Regions from separate parts of the Kitasatospora paranensis genome, predicted to be linked through region 1. Evidence: riboswitches for the same ligand, from Rfam matches in the RefSeq annotation. Region 1 holds a riboswitch; each other region holds the start of a gene.
What was found. Region 1 has a riboswitch for S-adenosylmethionine ahead of ABEB13_RS12985 (aminotransferase class V-fold PLP-dependent enzyme). Riboswitches for the same ligand answer to the same signal wherever they lie in the genome.
Positions count from the first base shown of each region.

Region 2: linked by a shared signal. The riboswitch ahead of ABEB13_RS40325 (putative leader peptide) and the one ahead of ABEB13_RS12985 (aminotransferase class V-fold PLP-dependent enzyme) in region 1 are both predicted to bind S-adenosylmethionine.
Region 3: linked by a shared signal. The riboswitch ahead of thrC (threonine synthase) and the one ahead of ABEB13_RS12985 (aminotransferase class V-fold PLP-dependent enzyme) in region 1 are both predicted to bind S-adenosylmethionine.

Region 1 is NZ_BAABKV010000001.1:2,642,225-2,649,232, reverse strand. Features, by position in the region: gene ctaE (aa3-type cytochrome oxidase subunit III) at 82-702, opposite strand; gene ABEB13_RS12995 (response regulator) at 1,040-1,465, shown strand; gene trpD (anthranilate phosphoribosyltransferase) at 1,599-2,675, shown strand; SAM riboswitch class IV at 2,796-2,913, shown strand; partial or broken gene ABEB13_RS12985 (aminotransferase class V-fold PLP-dependent enzyme) at 2,962-4,331, shown strand; gene ABEB13_RS12980 (Lrp/AsnC ligand binding domain-containing protein) at 4,374-4,655, opposite strand; gene ABEB13_RS12975 (rhomboid family intramembrane serine protease) at 4,652-5,515, opposite strand; gene ABEB13_RS12970 (hypothetical protein) at 5,652-5,918, shown strand; partial or broken gene ABEB13_RS12965 (NYN domain-containing protein) at 6,130-7,008, shown strand, end outside.
Region 2 is NZ_BAABKV010000001.1:1,182,176-1,189,183, forward strand. Features, by position in the region: partial or broken gene ABEB13_RS06015 (acyclic terpene utilization AtuA family protein) at 1-305, opposite strand, end outside; gene ABEB13_RS06020 (hypothetical protein) at 584-1,273, opposite strand; partial or broken gene ABEB13_RS06025 (VOC family protein) at 1,512-1,914, opposite strand; gene ABEB13_RS06030 (hypothetical protein) at 1,960-2,289, opposite strand; gene ABEB13_RS06035 (alpha/beta fold hydrolase) at 2,514-3,368, opposite strand; gene ABEB13_RS06040 (chaplin) at 3,903-4,154, shown strand; gene ABEB13_RS06045 (Gfo/Idh/MocA family protein) at 4,236-5,168, opposite strand; SAM riboswitch class IV at 5,491-5,602, shown strand; gene ABEB13_RS40325 (putative leader peptide) at 5,664-5,762, shown strand; gene ABEB13_RS06050 (LLM class flavin-dependent oxidoreductase) at 5,962-7,008, shown strand, end outside.
Region 3 is NZ_BAABKV010000001.1:4,777,905-4,784,912, forward strand. Features, by position in the region: gene otsB (trehalose-phosphatase) at 1-122, shown strand, start outside; gene ABEB13_RS23080 (alpha,alpha-trehalose-phosphate synthase (UDP-forming)) at 106-1,575, opposite strand; partial or broken gene ABEB13_RS23085 (glucosyl-3-phosphoglycerate synthase) at 1,649-2,628, opposite strand; SAM riboswitch class I at 2,801-2,930, shown strand; gene thrC (threonine synthase) at 2,948-4,234, shown strand; gene ABEB13_RS23095 (MoaD/ThiS family protein) at 4,267-4,545, shown strand; gene ABEB13_RS23100 (cold-shock protein) at 5,175-5,381, shown strand; gene groL (chaperonin GroEL) at 5,701-7,008, shown strand, end outside.

The DNA of each region.
Region 1 (7,008 bases):
GGTGAGGCGCGGACTGGTCGGCCGGGTGTCCGCCGGTGGGCGGGTGTGCTCCCGGTCGGCGGCCAGCGACCTGATCAGCCTTTACTTGATCAGGTAGATGGTCGCGAACAGGCCGATCCACACGACGTCGACGAAGTGCCAGTAGTACGACACGACGATCGCTGCGGTGGCCTGCTCGTGCGTGAACCGCTTGGCGGCGTACGTCCGCCCCAGGACCAGCAGGAAGGCGATCAGACCACCCGTCACGTGCATGCCGTGGAAGCCGGTGGTCAGGTAGAACACCGTGCCGTACGGGTCCGAGGAGAGCGAGAGGCCGTCGTTCTTGACCAGCTCGGTGTACTCGAAGATCTGGCCGCCGATGAAGATCGAGCCCATCACGAAGGTGATCGTGAACCACGAGCGGAGCTTCTTCACGTCACCGCGCTCGGCGGCGAAGACGCCGAGCTGGCAGGTGAGGGAGGAGAGCACCAGGATCGTGGTGTTCACCGAGGAGAACGGCACGTTGAGGGCGTCCGCCTTCTCGGTCCAGAACGCCGATCCCTTGACCGAGCGGAGCGTGAAGTACATCGCGAACAGGGCCGCGAAGAACATCAGCTCCGAGCTCAGCCAGACGATGGTTCCGACGCTGACCAGGTTCGGCCTGTTGACCGCTCCGTGCGCGTGTCCGGTTTCTGTTGCTGTTGCTGTCGCCACGACGGACATTATGTCGGTCCCTTATTCCGTCTTCACGCCGGGGGTACTCCTCGGAGTGTCCGGTGCGTGCGGTATGCCCGGCTGCCCCCGGAGCTGCGCCGCCCCGACCAGGGGGCCGACCGGGTGTCCGTTTTCTGACGGTTGTTCGGTATGGGTCAGGCAAGGTCCCCCGGGAGGGTGAGATTCGGGCGCGGCGGCTTGAGGGAGATCGCGTCAGGGGCTCACCGCGGCGGGTGTCCGGGAGTAGCATCCGAAGGTGAACGTGGTCCGGATCACACTGGGCCGTTCGGAGCGGCACCTTTCGGTGCGGCACATATATGAGGACGAGCACCCGGGAGCAGGGCCCATGGCGCACACGACCGACGAGAAGCTCACCGTTCTCGTCTACAGCGACGACCGCAACACCCGCGAGCAGGTCACCCTGGCGCTCGGGCGCCGGCCCGCCGCCGACCTCCCGGAGATCGAGTACCTCGAGTGCGCCACCACCCCGGCGGTGCTCCGCGCCCTGGAGAAGGGCGGCGTCGACCTCTGCGTCCTGGACGGCGAGGCCGTCCCGGCCGGCGGCCTCGGCCTCACCCGCCAGCTCAAGGACGAGATCTACGGCTGCCCGCCCGTCCTGGTGCTGATCGGCCGGCCGCAGGACTCCTGGCTCGCCGCCTGGAGCCGCGCGGACGCCGCCATCGCGCAGCCCGTCGACCCGGTGGCGCTGGCCGAGGCCGCGGCCACCCTGCTGCGCGCCCGGGTGGCCCGGCGGACACCCGTCCACCACTGACCGCCGGGGCCGCCCCGGCGGGGCGTCTCAGCAGGAGAGAAGCGGCGGCGGGACGGGCGCGTACGCCCCCGCCGCTCGCTAGGCTGACTCCGTTCCTTTTTCGGCGTACTACCGATGAGAGCTGGAGTCGGCCATGGTGAACGTGAACCCTGCGAACGGCGGCAAGGACCCCGTGCAGGTGGTCCGCACCTGGCCGGACGTCCTGACCGCGCTGCTGAACGGCGAGGACCTCGGGCAGGCCGACACCGCCTGGGCGATGGACCGCATCATGGCGGGCGAGGCCACCCCCGTGCAGGTGGCCGGCTTCATGATCGCGCTGCGGGCCAAGGGCGAGACGGTCGACGAGATCAGCGGCCTGGTCGACGCGATGTACGCGCACGCCGAGCCGCTGCACATCCCCGGGCCCGCGGTGGACATCGTCGGCACCGGCGGCGACCGCGCCAAGACCGTCAACATCTCCACCATGTCGGCGATCGTGGCGGCCGCCGCGGGGGCGAAGGTGGTCAAGCACGGCAACCGGGCCGCCTCCTCCGCCAGCGGCTCCTCCGACGTCCTGGAGAAGCTCGGCATCCGGCTCGACCTCAGCGCCCGCAGGGTCGCCGAGGTCGCCGAGGAGACCGGCCTGACCTTCTGCTTCGCGGCCAAGTTCCACCCCGCGATGCGTCACGCCGCCGAGGCCCGCCGGGACCTCGGCGTGCCGACCGCCTTCAACATCCTCGGCCCGCTCACCAACCCGGCCAGGGTCACCGCCCACGCGATCGGCTGCTTCGACACCCGGCTGGCCGGCCTGATCGCCGGCGTGCTCGCCCGGCGCGGCGCGAGTGCCCTGGTCTTCCGCGGCGACGACGGCCTCGACGAACTCACCATCTCCACCACCTCGCACGTCTGGATCGTCCGGGACGGCGGGGTCACCGAGACGGTCTTCGACCCCCGCGAGGTCGGCATCGACCTGGTCGGCATCGAGGCGCTGCGCGGCGCCGACGCCGAGCACAACGCCGGGGTCGCCCGCCGGCTGCTGGCCGGCGAGCGCGGCCCGGTGCGGGACGCCGTCCTGCTCAACACCGCCTCCGCGCTGGCGGCCCTCGACCCGACCGACGCACCGCTGGCCGAGCAGCTCGCAGCCGGCATCGAGCGGGCCGCCGCCGCGATCGACTCCGGCGCCGGTGAGGCCACCCTCAAGCGCTGGGCCGAGGCCACGGCCCGCGCCTGACACCCGCGTTGCCCCGTGCCCCGTGCCCCGGCGGTCCGCCGACCGCCGGGGCACGGGTGCGTCCGGATGGCGGGACGCGGGCTTGACCCGCCGTCGGCTCGCCACGTAGCTTCTGAGCCAGGTCATGAGTGACAGCGCGAAGCCCCAGCTTGCTGTCCGGCAACCCTCCGTCCGTGGCGGGGTGCCCTGGGTGAGGACCGGGCCGCGCGGCAGACCGTCCGCGAGGCAAGCGCGGACTTCCGGCGACGTACTCCCGGGGTCCTCACCCGTGAAGGAGTGCACCCCCATGTCCCTCGCCACCGCTCTCTACGCCCCGCTCGCCGTCCTCGGCCACGACGTCAAGGTCCCGCTCGCCTCCGGCGAGAAGGTCGGCTACGCCGCCCTCGACTACGCGGCCAGCGCCCCCGCCCTGCAGCGGGTCTGGGACGACATCGCCGCCTACGCCCCCTACTACGGCAGCGTGCACCGCGGCGCCGGCTACCTCTCGCAGCTCTCCACCGATCTGTTCGAGCAGAGCCGCCGCACCGTCGCCGACTTCCTCGACCTGCGCGAGGACGACCAGGTGGTGTTCACCCGCGCCACCACCGACTCGCTCAACCTGCTCGCCGGCGCCGTCCCCGCCGGCACCCGGGTCCTCGCCTTCGAGACCGAGCACCACGCCTCGCTGCTGCCCTGGCGGCACGCCGGCCTGACCGTCGAGTACCTGCGCGCCCCCGCTCGCGGGCCGAGGCCGTCGCCGCCCTGGAGGCCGCACTCGCCGCCGGCGGGGCCGACGGCCCGCGCCTGCTCTGCGTCACCGGCGCCTCCAACGTCACCGGCGAGCTCTGGCCGATCGCCGAGCTCACCGAGGTCGCCCACCGGCACGGCGCCCGGGTGGTGCTGGACGCCGCCCAGCTCGCCCCGCACCACCGGCTGTCGGTGCGCGACCTGGGCGTCGACTGGGTGGCCTTCTCCGGGCACAAGCTGTACGCGCCGTTCGGCGCCGGCGTGCTGGCCGGCCGCAGCGACTGGCTGGACGAGGCCGAGCCGTACCTGGCCGGCGGTGGCGCCAGCCGCACCGTCGCCCGCGAGGCGGACGGCTCGGTCGCCGTCGAGTGGCACCGCGGCCCGGCCCGGCACGAGGCCGGCTCGCCCAACGTCATCGGCGCCTACGCCATCGCCTCGGCCTGCCGGGCGCTCACCGAGGCCGGCTTCGACGTGCTGGAGGCCCGTGAGCAGGCCCTGATCGAGCGGCTGACCACCGGCCTCGCGGAGATCCCCGAGGTCAAGGTCCTCAACCTGTTCGGCGAGGGCTCGGCCCGGGTCGGCGTCCTCTCCTTCGTCGTCCGGGGCTGGAACAGCTCGCACTTCTCCGCGGCGCTCTCCGCCGAGTACGGCATCGGCGTGCGCGACGGGCTGTTCTGCGCCCACCCGCTGGTGCGCACCCTGCTCGGCGGCGAGGAGTCGGCGCCCTCCGCGTGCGGCGCGCCGGAGCCGTCCCTGCCGGGCGAGCGCAGCCTGAACGCGATCCGGGTCAGCTTCGGCGCCGGCACCCCCGAGGAGCACGTCGACCGCTTCCTGGCGGCCGTCCGCGCCCTGGTCACCGACGGCGCCCGCTGGACGTACCGCAACGAGGGCGGCCGCTGCGTCGTCGACACCCGCGCGCACGCGGCCTGACGGGCCGGACGGCCGGGCGCAGAACGCCCGGCCGAGGCGCCGCTACTCGTCCAGGCCCAGCGCGAACGCGGCCTCCAGGTCGTGCTGCGAGTAGGTGCGGAAGGCGATCTGGGTCTCGGTCTGCGCCACCCCCGGCACCTTGTTCAGCCGGCCCGGGATTACCTCGGCGAGGTCCTCGTGCCGCCGCACCCGCACCATCGCCACCAGGTCGTAGCTGCCGGTCACCGAGTAGACCTCGCTGACGCCCTCGATCGCGGCGATCGCCTCGGCGATCTCGGGGATCCGGTCGACGCTGGTCTTGATGAGGACGATCGAGGTGATCACTCTTCGGCTCCTGTGTGTGGGGTTGGGGCCAGCGTATCCGCCGCCGCCGGGCCCGGCCGATCCCGTCGGCGGAGCCCGGCCGCCCACACCGCGAGCCAGCCCGCACTGAACCCGATCACGTGCGCGACGTACGCGACGCCGGGCACGGCCGAGCCCACCGACCACCACTGAAGGCCGAACCACAGCCCCAGCACCAGCCAGGCCGGGAACCGCAGCGGCAGGAACAGCAGCATCGGCACCAGCGCCGTCACCCGGGCCCGCGGGTACAGCCGCAGGTAGCCGCCGAGCACCCCGGCGATCGCCCCCGAGGCGCCCACCAGCGCCCGGACGGACTCCGCCGACTCGGACTGGGTCAGCGCGTACCCGTACGTCGCCAGGTAGCCGATGCCCAGGTAGAAGAAGAGAAAGCGGATCCGGCCCAGCCGCTGCTCGACGGCCGGCCCGAAGACGTAGAGGAAGAGCATGTTGCCCGCCAGGTGCAGCCAGCCGGCGTGCACGAAGAGCGAGGTCAGCACCGAGAGCACCGGGACCTTGCCCGGGGTCGGCGCCAGCGTGCAGCCCGCCACCGCGGGCGGCAGCGCGGCCAGTTGGAGGGCGTCCAGCGGCCGGTGCGCCAGCAGCTCGACCGGCACCGCGCCCCAGCGCTGCTCGAACCGCTGCTCCGCGCAGACGCGGTCGCCGCCCGACCCGTACCGCGGGTTGAGGCCGAAGCTCGGCCCGGCCAGCAGCACCACCGCGCTCACCGCGATCAGCACGTAGGTGACCAGCGGTGCGGCGGCGGCCGCCGGCGGGGCGGCCGCCGCGGGCTCGTCGCGTGCGGGGGCGGGGGCGGGAGCGGGGACGGCCATGACAGCGAGCATTCCTCCGCTCCGGCCCGGCGACACCGTGCCGTGCTGCAAGCGGGTGACCGTTCCACCTGCCGGGACCGGTACCCGCCGCCGCACGCGCACGCCCTAGGCTGGACGTCCCACCAGGGACCCGTCGAGAGGACCACCGATGACCGTCGTCGCCCCCACTGCCGAGACCCGCTGGCGCTGCACCCTGTGCGGCAACCTGACCCGTTTCGACGTGACGCGCTCGGCCCGGGTGGTGGAGTACCTGCACTTCGACCTCGGCGGCGAGTCCAAGGTGGAGGAGACCGAGGTGCTCAGCGAGACCCTCGAGTCGGTGCGCTGCCGCTGGTGCAACGCCGTCGACCAGGTCGAGCTCGTCGCCCGGCCGGGCGCCGAGGACGAGGCCGCCGCGGAGGAGCCGAAGGCCTGACGCCGCGCGCCGCCCGCACCCCGGCACGGCCGGGGTGTGTGGCGTGGTGTCCGGCGGGGCACGGTACACGGGACAATTGCACAGAGGTGCATCGGAGGGCGGCGGCAACAGGCCGCACGGGCCCGGGAGCAGGATCGGAGCCGAGGACGTGGTGGACGCAGCGAGGGAGCCGTCCGAGCCGCAGGGGCAGCAGCCCGCCGCGGACCCGGGGCTGCCGGACGCGGCCGTGGCCGGGCAGGCAGCCGAGGCAGCCGAGGCCGAGCACCTGGACCGCCCGCTGCCCGAGGGCGTCCGCCGCCGGGTGGTCGGCATCGCCGCCGACGCGCTCGGCGCCATCCCGCTCGGCGATCTGCCGTCGGGGCTGCGCCCGTACGCCAAGTTCACCCCGGCCCGGCGGGCCAAGTACGCGGCGACCGCGCTGGCCGCGGCGCTGGACGCCGAGCCGGTGTTCCGGGTCCGGATAGCGGACCGCCTCCGCCTGGGCCAGCCCGATCTCGTCAAGGCGCTGGAGAGCGGGACGGTCCCCGCCGCGGCCGATCCGCTGGACGTCGCGGCCGCCGCCTACCTGCTGCGCCCGGTGGGCTGGAGCCGACTGGTCGCGGAGGCCGGCGACGAGGTCGAGCGGGCCGACGCGGAGGGCGCCGCCGCCGAGGCCGCCCGGGTGGTGGAGAAGCTGCAGGCCGAACTGGCCGAGGTGCGCGCCGCGGCCCGGGCCGACCTGGACCGCCAGCGGGCCGACTCCGAGGGGCTCCGCAAGGAGGCCGAGTCGCTGCGCAAGCGGGTCCGCGGCCTGGAGAGCGACACCCGGCGGGCCCAGGCAGAAGTCCGCAAGGTGCAGGCAGAGCTGGAGGCGGCCCGCGCGGCCGCGCTGGCCGAGCGCAGCGCCGCGGACGGCGAGGCCCGCCGGCTGCGGCACCGGGTCACCGAGCTGGAGGCCGCCTCCGAGGCGGGCCGGCGCTCGGCCCGGGAGGGCCGCAGTGTGGAGGACATGCGGCTGCGCCTCCTGCTGGACACGGTGCTGCAGTCGGCCCAGGGCCTCCAGCGCGAGCTGGCGCTGCCGGTGGCCCAGCTGCGGCCGGCCGACCTGGTC
Region 2 (7,008 bases), 1.5 Mb from region 1:
CCCGAACTCGGCGGCCCGGCCGAGCAGGTCATCGCCCTCGACGTGCCCGACCCGTAGCGTCAGTCCCTGCTTGGCGGCCAGTTCGGCGACGGCCTCGGCCAGCCGGGCCGGGTTGAGCCCGCCGGCGTTGACCACGATCCGCACCCGCCGGTCGGCGGCCAGGCCGAGACACTGCTCGGCCTGGCGCAGGAACGTCCTGGCATAGCCGAGCCCGGCGTCCTTGAGACGGTCCCGGGCCAGGATGAGCATGGTGAGTTCGGCCAGGTAGTCGCCGGTGAGGACGTCCAGCGGCCCCCGGTGAGCATCTCCTCGAACGCGGCGAACCGGTCGCCGTAGAACCCTGACGCATTGCCGATCCGCAGCACGCGAGACCCTCCCCTGCCTGGTTCAGCAGCAGCCTGGCAGCGGCCCGTGGATAAAGCAAGCATGCGTGCTTGTTTTTCACCGACGACCCGGCCGGCACCTGGCGCTGCCGGGTCGTGGGTGCGCTGCGGCCTGTCGGCGACTGTCGGGGGCCACGGCGGCGGGCCACGGGGCGGCGCGGCGGTTTCTGGGGGTCGCCCTGGGGCCCGGTGTCGGACTGCTACCAGGGTGCTGCGGCCAGCCGCTCCCGGCAGATCCGGCGGTCCTCCGGGTCCGCCAGGGCGTCGGCGAGGCGGTGGGCCTCGGCCGTCAGCTCGGCGGCGTCGGGGGCACCCGAACGGGCGGCCACCCGGGCGAGACCCTCCGCGGCGAACGCCCTGTCCCAGTCGGCGAAGGCCATCGGGTGCTGGGCGATCAACTCGGCGTAGCGGGCGGCGTGCCGGGCGGCGACGTCGAGCAGGCCGATGGCCACCGCCACGGAAGCGATCATGTACTCGCCGCGGCCGTGGTTGGCGACCGTACCGGCCTGCATCCAGTGGTAGGTGGAGGCATAGGCCGCGTACAGGGCCTGCTCGCGTTCGATCTGCGGGCTGTCGGGCGACAGGCCGCCGTCCATCACGTCCCACGTGCCGATGTTGAGCTCGACACCGAACCAGCGGTGCAGATCCCGGCCGCCGCTCTGCTGGGCGACCAACGCCGCCGCGACATCCCGCCAGCCGTCGAAGCCGTACTCCCTCGCGATCACCAACTGGGCGTCCCGGAGCAGGATCTCGACGCCCGCATCGGCCCGGACGGCCTTCACCCGGGCCACGGCCACCGGGCTTCCACCGGCGTAGGCACGCCTGAGCTCCTTGGCCTGCGCCCTGAGCTGACCGAGATCGGCGTTCCCCGGCAGTTTCCTGGCTTCCATGCGAATCTCCATCGTCACCCGGGTCCGCTGCGGCCGGATGCGACAGGACGAAACCGCGCAGGGCTACGCACAGTGAGGTGGAATCCAGGTGCACTCGGTACTTGCCGCGGACGGGAGGCGCCCTGGTACGCACTGAGGGTCACTCCAGGACAGAAGTCTGACGGCGCCAACATCCGATGCAGCGTCGGGATCCGCGTGGGGCTCTGCGTGGGGCTCTGTGTGGGGCTCCGCGTCAGGCCGGGCCGAGGACGCAGAACCCGTTGCCCTCCGGGTCGGCGCGCACCGTCCACGGGAAGTCGCCGCGGCCTACGCCGGCGGGCGTCGCACCGAGGGTCCTGAGCCGGGCCACGGCCTCCCGGGCCCCGGCCCGTCGAAGGGGTACGGCGCCAGGTCCGGATGAGGCGCGCAACCAGTTCCGCGTGGTGGGCCGCCGAGGTGGTGGCGAGTTCGATGTGCACCCGGTGTCGAACCGTCGCGAAGCCCGGCACGGCGATGACCTCGACGCGGACGGCGGCGGGGTCCGGCCAGACGGGCCCCACGGGCTTGACGCTGGTCGCACCCGGTTCGTGGCCGGAAACACTCCACCCGAGCGCCGCCGCCCAGAACCGGCCCCGGATGATGCTGCTGCCCGGACAGGGCATGCCCGTGGCGACAGTGCCCGGGGCGACGTTGTCAGTGCGGAGAGATCAAGGCGCGAAGTACCAGCAGTACAGGTCGAGGCGCTTCTCCACACGACTGCCGGCCAGGGCTGACACACGTTCAAGGAGGTCCACCGCGTCGTCCGGCGAGATCTTATCGACCGATTCCGAGACGGCCTCAGCCCATGCACCTGCCGTGGCTCGGAGCCGGTCTCTTCCCGCAGCGGCAAGCGCCGTACACAGTGGCTCGGGGACAGCGAAGACGGTGAATCCGTCGTCGGCCATGGGCACCACTTCGCGGAGTGCGCTCTCGGCGCCCGTCAGCTGAGCCTCCCACATCAGCACCGCGTCATCCGGGTAGATGCCGTCGCTCGACACGGTCGGGAAGTCGTGACTTCTGCGGGGCCCGACCCGTAGGGCCGACTCGTCGTCCCTACCGAGGAAGAACTCACCTACGAGATTCGAGCGACTGCTTCCGAAAGTTCCCCTGGGGTTTCGGGGCGACCCGACGGACGACGCCGTGGCGGAGCCTCGTGGCCCGCACGCCTGGCGGAGCGTCAGTCCCTCGCCATCCGGCTCCGCACATGACCGGGCGGGCACGCTCAGAGCGCGAGCATCGCCGCGGCCACCTCGTCGGCGGCCGCGTCGGGGATCGCGGTCGCGGCCTGTTCGAGCACCAGCAGCCGCGCGCCGGAGATCTCGCGTGCGAGCGCCTCGCCGTTGCCGACCGGGAAGAACCGGTTGTGACGACCGTGCACCACGAGCGTCGGCAGGGCGAGCTCGGGCAGGCGCTCGCGCCAGCGCGGCGTGCAGTCGAGCCTGGAGAACGCCGTGCCCATCTGATTGGCCGTCTGGATCGCGGGCTCCGCACCCGGTGTGCGGTCGAAGACGCGCTCGGCGGTCGCGCGTGCCGCTGCGGGATCGTCGCCGAGGATCCCGGCTCTGGCGGCGGCGAATTCCGCGACGGCGGCGCGGTCGGACCAGTCGGGCACCGGGAGCGCGAAGCGTCGCTCCATGGCCGCCTTGTCGTGGTCGGGCAGATCGTCGTCGACCGGGCCGGGGGCGACGGGCCGCGTCCCGGCCAGGGTGAGCGCCGAGAACGCGTCCGGATGGTCGAGCGCGGCGACCTGGGCAACCATCCCGCCGACGCCGATGCCCGCCAGGTGCGCCGGCCGGTCGGCGAGTCCGCGGGCGAGTGCGGCCGCGTCGGCGGCGAGATCCCGGAGCGTGTACGCGGGCGCCTCGGGGTCAACGGTGGTCGATGCGCCGGAGTCGCGCAGGTCGTAGCGCACGACGTGCCGTCCGCCGCGCGCGAGGGCCTCGCACAGCGCGTCGGGCCACGACAGCATGGTCGTGCCGCCCGCGAGCAGTACGAGGGGCGCGGACGCGTCGCCGAAGTGCTCGACCCCGAGCGTGACGCCCTCGGGTGTGCGGAACGAATCGGACCTCGAACGCATCGTCAACCTCCGTGGCGGGTGCACAACCGTGGCCACGCTACCCCGCACCGACGACACCGGGCCCCATGTCCGGCGCTCCACCCTCACCTGCGGAGCGCGCCGAATCCGCGCTGCAGCGAGGACGTCCGGACCGCGGCCCGCACCGGCGGCCGGCGGCCGAGCGCTGCCGCCTCACCGCGCAGTCCGCCGCCGCGGCGGCGGAGCAGGTCGGCCGGCCGGGAGAGGCCGGCACGGCGTGCTCCGAGGCTGCCGGGAGGTCCCCGGCGCCGCCCTCCGGGCGCGCGGTCGGCACGCCCGTCGGCTCCGTCCGGCGCCGAACGGCCCGGGCGGTCGCCCGCGGCGACGGCCGCCGTGGCTTCCGGTACCGCCGATGGCCCAGCATCCGGGCCGTTTCCCACCCGGGCGGACGAACGTCGAGCGTGCCCGGAGGACCGCCGCGCTTCCGCGTGCCAAGACTTGTGGCGGGCACCGACCCCGACACACGGAGCGGCTGCCCAGGGCTCCCGGACACGACCGGGCACCCTTCCCTCCCGAATGGAGAAGACCGTGAAGGACATCCGCAAGGCCCTCGTTCTGGCCACCGCCGCCGGTGCTCTCGTTCTCGGCTCGGCAGGCGTCGCCAGCGCCGACGCAACCGCGACCGGCACGGCCATCGGATCCCCGGGCATTCTGTCCGGCAACGTCATCCAGGTCCCGATCCACATCCCGATCAACCTCTGCGGGAACAGCATCAACCTGATCGGCCTGCTCAACCCGACCGCGGGCAACGTCTGCACCAACAGCTGAGCCAGTGCGGTCGGGTGCCCCGGCCCGTCCCGTCCCGGGGACGTGCCGGGGGCACCGTGCTGCCGACAGGCCCTCAGGCCCTCAGGCCTGCTCCTCGATCGCGCGGACGACCTGCTCGCACAGCTCGTGGGTGCGCAGCGCGTCGCGTGCCGAGAGGACCTTGCCGGCCCGGACGGCCTCCAGGAAGCCGAGCGCCACCTGCTCGATGCCGCGCTGGCGGGCGACCGACACCCAGTCGCCGCGCCGCCGGACGGTCGGCTGGCCGCGGAAGTCGAGGACCTCGGACAGGTTGATCACCGACCGCTTGGAGTCGCCGCCGGAGACCTCCAGCACTTCCTCGGTGGCGCCGCTCATCCGGTTCATGATGCCCAGCGCGGTGAATCCCTGGCCGGCCAGGGTGAGGACGACGTGCTCCAGCAGGCCGTCCCGACTGCGGGAGCGGACGTCGACGTGCTCGATCTCGCCGGGGACGAGGAAGCGCAGGGTGTCGACGACGTGGATGAAGTCGTCGTAGACGGCCGTCCGGGCCGCCTCCGGCAGCCCCTCGCGGTGCTTCTGCAGGACGATCAGGTCGCGCGGGCGCTCCATCGCCATCAGGTAGCCGGGCGCGTGCCGGCGGTTGAAGCCGACGAGCAGCGAGCGGCCCGTCCGCTCGGCCAGGTCGACGAGGTGCCGGGCACCGTCGAGGGTGTGGTCGAGCGGCTTGTCGACGTAGACGTCCACGCCGGCCGTCAGCAGCTTCTCGACGATGGGGACGTGCTGGTCGGTGGAGGCGTGCACGAAGGCGGCTCGCACACCACTGTCGATGAGCTCGCCGAGGTCGGTGTAGCGGTGGGCGATGCGGTAGGCGTCGCCGATGCGGTCGAGCTTCGCCGGGTCACGGGTCATCAGCCGCAGGTCCAGGCCGGGCTGGGCGGTGAGGACGGGGAGGTAGGCCTTCTGGGCGATGTCGCCGAGGCCGATCACCGCCACCGGGAAACTCGCGCTGGCGGGGTCGGTTCCGTACTCGCTCACTGGCGCTCCTGCTGAGGGTGGGTGGCCCCCCTTGTGGCCCCGGCGATGGTGGCCGTCGGGGCCGGGCCGCCCAGCAGCATATGCCAGGAGCGCTGTTGAGCAGTGCGAATGCAGAAAATGCCGGGAGTGCCGAGCGGGCGCGTGCCCCACCACGGCCCGCGCCCGACAGCGCCCTCGGCGCGCGGGCGAGCGGAGCTCCGGGCGCGGGCGACCAGTGCTCCGGCCGCCGGGCGCGGGCGGATGTCCGGGCCGTCCGGGCCGTCGTCCCACCCGCCGGGCCGGGCATTGTGCCCGACGGCCGTCCGGGGATACCGTGCCATCAGGTCATGAGTGTCAGCGACAGGCCCTGGCTCGCTGACCGGCAACCCTCCGTCGCGGCGGGGTGCTCCAGGTGACGACCCGGTGGGGCCGCGGCGGCTCCGCAAGTGCGAGGACGTGTCGGCCCCAGCCGATCGAGCGGGAGGTGGCGGAGTGCGATCGGCCTCTCGGCAGCCCGTGTCCGCCCCCGGCCTGACGTCGCATGCGGCCGACGCCCTGTACGCCCGGCGCCACATCGACCTGCAGCGCGTGGCCAGCGCCCTGTGTCCCCGCTGAGGCCCTGCCTCCGTCCGGCCCGGCGATCCGCCGGCGCCGGCCTCTGACGGCCCCGACACCCCGACACCACCTCCCCGCCACCCGCCTCGGCTCCGCCGGCGGCACCGCGCGCCTCCCGGCCGCGCCCTGCGCCGGCCCGGCGAGCGCGTGGCCCACCGGCCTGCGGGGAATTCCCTTCGTCAGGAAGCGACGCCCCTCCATGCCCCGAACGCATCCGTCCCTCCATCTGGCCGTCGCGCTCGACGGCGCGGGCTGGCATCCCGCGGCCTGGCGCGAGCCCGACGCCCGGCCCGGGGAGCTCCTCTCCGCCGGCTACTGGGCCGACCTGGTCACCGAGGCCGAACGCGGCCTGCTGGATTTCGTCACCATCGAGGACGCGCTGAGCCTGCAGTCCGGCCACCCCACCGAGCCGGACGCCCGGACGGACCAGGTCCGCGGCCGCCTGGACGCCGTCCTGGTCGCCGCACGGGTCGCGCCGCTGACCCGGCACATCGGCCTCGTCCCGACCGTGGTGGTCACCCACACCGAACCGTTCCACCTCTCCAAGGCGGTGGCGACGCTCGACTTCGTCAGCCGCGGGCGGGCCGGGGTCCGGGTGAAGGTCTCGGCCCGCCGGGACGAGGCGGCACACTTCGGCCGGCGGACCGTCCCCCGTCTCCCGTTCGACGACCTGGGCACGCCCGCGGCGCAGGCGCTGGTCGCCGAACTCTTCGAGGAGGCGGCCGACTACGTGGAGGTGGTGCGCCGGCTCTGGGACAGCTGGGAGGACGACGCGGAGATCCGCGACGTCGCGACCGGGCGCTTCATCGACCGCGAGAAGCTCCACCACATCGACTTCCGGGGCAGCCGGTTCAGCGTGAAGGGCCCCTCGATCACCCCGCGTCCGCCGCAGGGCCAGCCGCTGGTCACCGCGCTGGCGCACGACACCGTGCCCTACCGGCTGGTCGCGGGCTCGGCCGACCTCGGTTTCGTCACCCCGCACGACACCGCCGGGATCCGCGGTCTGCTGGCCACGATCCGCACCGAGCAGACCGCCGCGGGCCGCGCGGACGACACCGTGCACGTCTTCGGCGACCTCCTGGTGTTCCTCGACGACGAGCCGGGCGCGGCCGCCGACCGCAGGGCCCGCCTCGACGCACTCGCCGGCGCCCCCTACCGCACCGACGCGCACGTGTTCACCGGCACGCCGGCCCAACTCGCCGACCTGGTGCAGGAGTGGCAGCGGGCCGGGCTGACCGGCCTCCGG
Region 3 (7,008 bases), 2.1 Mb from region 1:
CGACCACCGGCGAGGCCCCCGTCCGCGAGCTCGCCGACCGGGCCGACCTCGTGGTGCCCGGCCCGGCGGGGGTGGTGGGCCTGCTGGCCGCCCTCGGGGCCGAACTCAGCCCAGCGCGTTGAGCTGGTCCAGGAACCACTGCTGCGGGGGCAGCGCGGTGGCGGCCGCGGCGAGCCGCTTGCACCGGTCGGCGCGCTCGCCGTCCGGCATGGTCAGCGCCCGGTGCAGGGCCTCCGCGGTCTCCACGACGTCGTACGGGTTGACCGTGACGGCGTCCTCGCCGAGCTCGGCGTGCGCCCCCGCCTCGCGGGACAGCACGAGCGCGCAGCCGGCGTCGGAGACCACCGGGACTTCCTTGGCCACCAGGTTCATGCCGTCCCGGATCGGGTTCACCAGCGCCACGTCGGCCAGCCGGTAGGCCGCCAGCGACCGCGGGAAGTCGTCGTTGACGTGCAGGATCAGCGGCTGCCAGTCGGGCGTGGAGAACTCGTCGTCGATCTCCTGCGCGATCCGCTGCACGGCGGCGGTGTACTCGCGGTACTCCGGCAGGTCGTGCCGGGACGGGTAGGCGAACGCGATGTGCACGACCCGGTCGCGCCACTCGGGCCTGGTGCGCAGCAGGTGCCGGTAGGCGAGCAGGCCGCGGACGATGTTCTTGCTCAGCTCGGTGCGGTCGACCCGGACGATCGTCCGCCGGTCGCCGACCGACTCGCGCAGCGCGGCGAGCCGGGCGTCCACGTCGGGCCGGTGCGCGCGCTCCCGCAGGAAGTCGGCGTCGGCGCCCAGGCCGTGCACGCCCAGCCGGGTCGTCCGGCCCGCGTGGGTCACGGTCAGCGCGGCGCGGTCGACCTCGGCGCCGAGGACGGCGGCACAGCAGTCGGCGAACGCCAGCGCCCACCGCTCGGTGAGGAAGCCGGCCCGGTCGGCGCCGAGGATGCCGGTCAGCACGGCGGCGGCGACGTCGTCCGGCAGCAGCCGGTAGTACTCGGGCGGGGCCCACGGGGTGTGCGAGAAGTGGCCGATCCGCAGGTCCGGGCGGAGCGCACGGAGCAGCTCGGGGGCGAGCGACAGGTGGTAGTCCTGCACCAGCACGGCCGCGCCGGGCGCGGCCTCCGCGGCGAGCGCCTCGGCGAAGGCGGTGTTGTACGCGACGTAGGACTCCCACTCGCGCCGGAACCGGTCGTCGAACACCGGCGAGACCGGGGTGTCGTACAGCAGGTGGTGGACGAACCAGAGCGTGGAGTTGGCGATGCCGTTGTAGGCGCGGGCGAACGTTCCCGGCTCGATGTCCAGCATCCGGACAGCCTGTCCGCCGACATCGTGCCCGGCCCGGTCCAGCCGGCCGTCCGGTGCCTGCCGCGCCGCCTGCCGGTCCGCGTCGCCGAGCGCCGCGCAGACCCAGACCGCGGTCGGGTCGTCGATGGCGGAGAGCCCGGAGACCAGCCCGCCACCGCCTCTGCGCAGGGTGAGCGTGCCGTCGTCCTCGCTGCTGAAGGACACCGGGCCGCGGTTCGAGGCCACCAGGATGGGGGCGGCGCCGGACTGCTGCTGGGGTTCGAACGCGAGATCGGCCATATCCCCTAGCTTGCCGCGCGGCCGGGGGTGCAAACCATTCGGCGGCGGCGCGCGGCCCGGTGTCCGGTGAACTTCAGGGAAACGCGCGGCGCTGCCGGTACTCCGGAACGGTCCGCATCGGCGGCCGCTCCAGGGAGCTGACCGGGTGGGTGTGCGCGGTGAAGCCGCTGCTCTCCGGGTCGCGGTCGAACTGGGTGAGCAACGGGCGGACCAGGTCCGCGGAGGCCTTCAGCCGGTGGCTGCGGTCCAGCCGTTCCAGCGCGGTGCGGTAGATCGTCGCCGCCATCCGGCCGAGTGCCTGCCCGTCCTGGTGCCGGTGGTGCCGCACACCCACGTCCACCTGGGCCAGCGCGTCGAGCCCGACCTCCTCCAGCGCGTCCACCAGCAGTCCCAGCTCGACCCCGTAGCCGGTCGGGAAGGGCAGCCGCTCCAGCAGGCCGCGCCGCGCCGCGTACTCGCCCCCAGCGGCTGCACGAACCCGGCCAGCTGCGGCCAGTGCAGGTTCAGCAGCGGGCGGGCGACCAGCTCGGTCACCCGGCCGCCGCCGGCCGGCACCACCGCGCCCTGGGTCTCCAGCGGACGGTCGTACATCGCCTTGACCAGCTGGATCCCCGGGTCGGTGAGCAGTGGTCCCACGATGCCGGAGACCAGCGCCGGGTCGAACTCCCGCAGGTCGGCGTCGACGAAGCAGACGATCGCGCCGGAGGTCGCCAGCAGCGACCGCCAGAGCACCTCGCCCTTGCCGGGCGCGGCCGCGACCCGGGGCAGCAGGTCGTCGCGGTGCACCACCCGGGCGCCGGCCGCGCGGGCCGTCTCGGCGGTGCGGTCCACCGAGCCGGAGTCGACCACCACGAGCTCGTCGACCAGCGGCAGACGCTCCATCAGTTCCTCGCGGATCCGGGTGACGATCTCCCCGACGGTCGGCTCCTCGTCCAGGGCCGGCAGGACCACGCTCACCGTGCCGTCCGGGCCGGCCGCCCGCTTCGCGGCGAGCAGGTGCTCCACCGGCCGGTCGGCCGCCGTCCAGGAGCGGCGGCGCAGCCAGGACGCCACCTCCGGGAGGACGTCCGGGCGGGGCTGGTCGGTCACGTCTCGCTCCTCGTTGCTGCCATCTCGCGTATCGGACATCCGGGCCCGCACAACGGGCCTTCGGATACAGTCTTCGTACTGCGGCCCGACCATCGCACGCCGGGGTCACCGCAGCGCAGGACCCACAACTTCACAGAGCTCATCCAGAGGGACTGAGGGAACGGCCCGTCGACGTCCCGGCAACCTTCTCGCGCGGCGCCGCAGGCCCGCCGGGACAGGTGCCAATTCCGTCCTGTGGCGCGACCGCGCCACGGGGAAGATGAGGAGAGAGGCCTCCGCCACCATGGCTACCGCTACCCCTGCACCCTCCGACGTGACCACCGCCGTCGACCTCGGCCCCGCCACCGCGCTGTCCTGTCGCGAGTGCGGCGCCCGCTCCCCGCTCGGCCCGGACTTCGCCTGTCCGGAGTGCTTCGGCCCGCTGGAGATCGCGTACGACTACAGCGGGTACGAGGCCGAGGAGCTCCGCAAGCGCATCGAGGCCGGCCCGGCCAGCATCTGGCGCTACGCCCCGCTGCTGCCCGTCCCCGCGGACGTCGCCGACAAGCCCAACCTCAACCCCGGCTGGACCCCGCTGGTCAAGGCCGACAACCTGGGCCGCGAGCTCGGCTTCACCGCCCAGCTGCACGTCAAGGACGACTCCGGCAACCCGACGCACTCCTTCAAGGACCGGGTCGTGGCCTGCGCCATCGAGGCCGCCCGGGCGTTCGAGTTCACCACCCTCTCCTGCTCCTCCACCGGCAACCTGGCCGGCGCGGTCGGCGCGGCCGCCGCCCGGGCCGGCTTCAACTCCTGCGTGTTCATCCCGCACGACCTGGAGCAGGGCAAGATCGTCATGGCCGGGGTGTACGGCGGTGCGCTGGTCGGCATCGACGGCAACTACGACGACGTGAACCGGTTCTGCTCCGAGCTGATCGGCGACCCGGCCGGCGAGGGCTGGGGCTTCGTCAACGTCAACCTCCGCCCCTACTACGGCGAGGGCTCCAAGACGCTGGCCTTCGAGATCTGCGAGCAGCTCGGCTGGCGGCTCCCCGAGCAGATCGTGATCCCGATCGCGTCCGGCTCCCAGCTCACCAAGATCGACAAGGGCCTGCAGGAGCTGATCAGGCTCGGCCTGGTCGAGGACCGCCCCTACCGGATCTTCGGCGCCCAGGCCGAGGGCTGCTCCCCGGTCTCCGCGGCCTTCAAGGCCGGCCGCGACGTGATCCGCCCGGTCAAGCCGGACACCATCGCGAAGTCGCTGGCGATCGGCAACCCGGCCGACGGCCCGTACGTGCTGGACATCGCCCGCCGCACCGGCGGCGCCGTCGAGGACGTCACGGACGCCGAGGTGGTCGAGGCCATCAAGCTGCTCGCCCGCACCGAGGGCATCTTCGCCGAGACCGCCGGCGGCGTCACGATCGGCGTGCTCAAGAAGCTGGTCGAGACCGGGCAGCTCGACCCGTCCAAGGAGACCGTCGCGATCAACACCGGCGACGGCCTGAAGACCCTGGACGCAGTCGCCGACGCGGGCCTGACCACCACCATCCGCCCGACGCTGGAGTCCTTCCGCGCCGCCGGCCTCGTCTGAGCAGCCCACCCCTTCCGCCAAGGAGCACCCGCATGAGCGCCAACGTCCGCATCCCGACCATCCTGCGCACCTACACCGGCGGTTCGGCCGAGGTCACCGCCGAGGGCGCCACCCTGGCCGCCGTCATCGCGGACCTGGAGCAGAACCACGCCGGCATCGCCGCGCGCCTGCTCGACGATGCGGGCAAGCTGCGCCGCTTCGTCAACGTCTACGTCAACGACGACGACGTGCGGTTCGCCGAGGGTCTGGAGACCGAGATCAAGGACGGCGCCAACGTGTCGATCATCCCGGCGGTGGCCGGCGGCTGCTGAGCCCGGCGCGCACACCTGGGCCGCCGTCGGACCGGATTCCGCTTTTCCGGTTCCGACGGCGGCCCGCCGCGTTTTGCCGGAGGGTCAGTGGAATGGCACAGGCCCGCGGGGGAGTAGAGTTCCGGATGTCGGAACCTCCGCTCCTTCCGGCTTCCCGATCGGTCCTGACGTCGTGCGTTGCAGCCGAATTCCGCTTTCCCGGCTCCGCGCGGATCGCATACGCAGGGTCCGGGCAGGGGCGTGGCGGGCCGTCCGGTCGCTGAGACGGGGCGTGGGCGATGCGGTGGCGGACCTGTCAGGAGAGCGTCAGAATTTCTCCGGCGTTATGTCGCCCTGCGTCCGCTATGTCCGGCGCGAATTGCCGTTCTCTGCGGCATTCATCCCGTCATATCCGTTGTCGGAGTACTCGATTCCTCCGAAGTTGGGCCTGTTGCACAGGGCTCCCGGCCGGATACATTCAGCCGCGATCGACGCAGTCACCCGCTCGCGCGGCCCGGTACCGGGCGCAGGGCGGCGGTCTGCGGCGTGCGCGGCTGCGTCCAGGGGGTTCCCTCGGGCCGGCCTGCCAGACCTTGGGCCCGCACCGTGCGGGCCCGTGAAGGGCCAGCACAGCACAAGGGGAGTTCGGAATGGCTCAGGGCACCGTCAAGTGGTTCAACGCGGAGAAGGGCTACGGCTTCATCGCGGTCGACGGTGGTGCGGACGTGTTCGTCCACTACAGCGCGATCCAGATGGACGGCTACCGCACCCTCGAGGAGGGCCAGCGGGTCGAGTTCGAGATCTCCCAGGGACAGAAGGGTCCGCAGGCGGACATGGTCCGCGCCGCTGCGGCCTGACCTTCCCCTGTGGAGCCTCGGCTCGTCCTCGCCGACGGCCGCCTTTCTTCACGACAGGCCCGTACGACACACCGTCGTACGGGCCTGTCGGCGTCCGCGGGGTCGCGGGACACGGACCGCGGACACGGCCGACGGGCTTGCACTCGCCACCCCGGAGTGCTAATCATTGGCGTTAGCACTCACAGCTTGAGAGTGACAACGCGGACCGGGTCGGTGAGGCCCCCGCGAGCGGTAGGGGACAGGACCCCCGCTCCCAGGGCCGTCCGTCGCGGGCACCTCTGGTCCGAGCAGTCGACCGTGTCCCGGAGGACCACTTCTGATGGCCAAGATCATCGCCTTTGATGAGGAAGCTCGCCGCGGCCTTGAGCGCGGTATGAACCAGCTTGCCGACGCAGTGAAGGTCACGCTCGGCCCCAAGGGTCGCAACGTCGTTCTGGAGAAGAAGTGGGGCGCCCCCACGATCACCAACGACGGTGTCTCCATCGCCAAGGAGATCGAGCTCGAGGACCCGTACGAGAAGATCGGTGCCGAGCTCGTCAAGGAGGTCGCCAAGAAGACGGACGACGTCGCGGGTGACGGCACCACCACCGCCACCGTGCTCGCCCAGGCGCTCGTCCGCGAGGGTCTGCGCAACGTCGCCGCCGGCGCCAACCCGATGGCCCTGAAGCGCGGCATCGAGAAGGCCGTCGCCGCCGTCTCCGACCAGCTCCTGGCCCAGGCCAAGGACGTCGAGACCAAGGAGCAGATCGCCTCCACCGCCTCGATCTCCGCCGCCGACACCCAGATCGGCGAGCTCATCGCCGAGGCGATGGACAAGGTCGGCAAGGAAGGCGTCATCACCGTCGAGGAGAGCAACACCTTCGGTCTGGAGCTCGAGCTCACCGAGGGCATGCGCTTCGACAAGGGCTACATCTCCGCGTACTTCGCGACCGACCTGGAGCGGATGGAGACCTCGTTCGAGGACCCCTACATCCTCATCGCCAACTCCAAGATCTCCTCGGTCAAGGACCTCCTCCCGCTGCTGGAGAAGGTCATGCAGAGCGGCAAGCCGCTCGTCATCATCGCCGAGGACGTCGAGGGCGAGGCCCTGTCGACCCTGGTCGTGAACAAGATCCGTGGCACCTTCAAGTCCGTCGCCGTCAAGGCCCCGGGCTTCGGTGACCGCCGCAAGGCCATGCTCGGCGACATCGCCATCCTCACCGGTGGCACCGTCATCTCCGAGGAGGTCGGCCTCAAGCTCGAGAACGCGGGCCTGGACCTGCTCGGCACCGCCCGCAAGGTCGTCATCACCAAGGACGAGACCACCATCGTGGACGGTGGCGGCGACAGCGACCAGGTCGCCGGCCGCGTGAACCAGATCCGCGCCGAGATCGAGAACAGCGACTCGGACTACGACCGCGAGAAGCTCCAGGAGCGCCTCGCCAAGCTGGCCGGCGGCGTGGCCGTCATCAAGGCCGGCGCGGCGACCGAGGTCGAGCTCAAGGAGCGCAAGCACCGCATCGAGGACGCCGTCCGCAACGCGAAGGCCGCCGTCGAGGAGGGCATCGTCGCCGGTGGTGGCGTCGCGCTGCTGCAGGCCGGTGTCGCCTTCGACAAGCTGGAGCTGGAGGGCGACGAGGCCACCGGT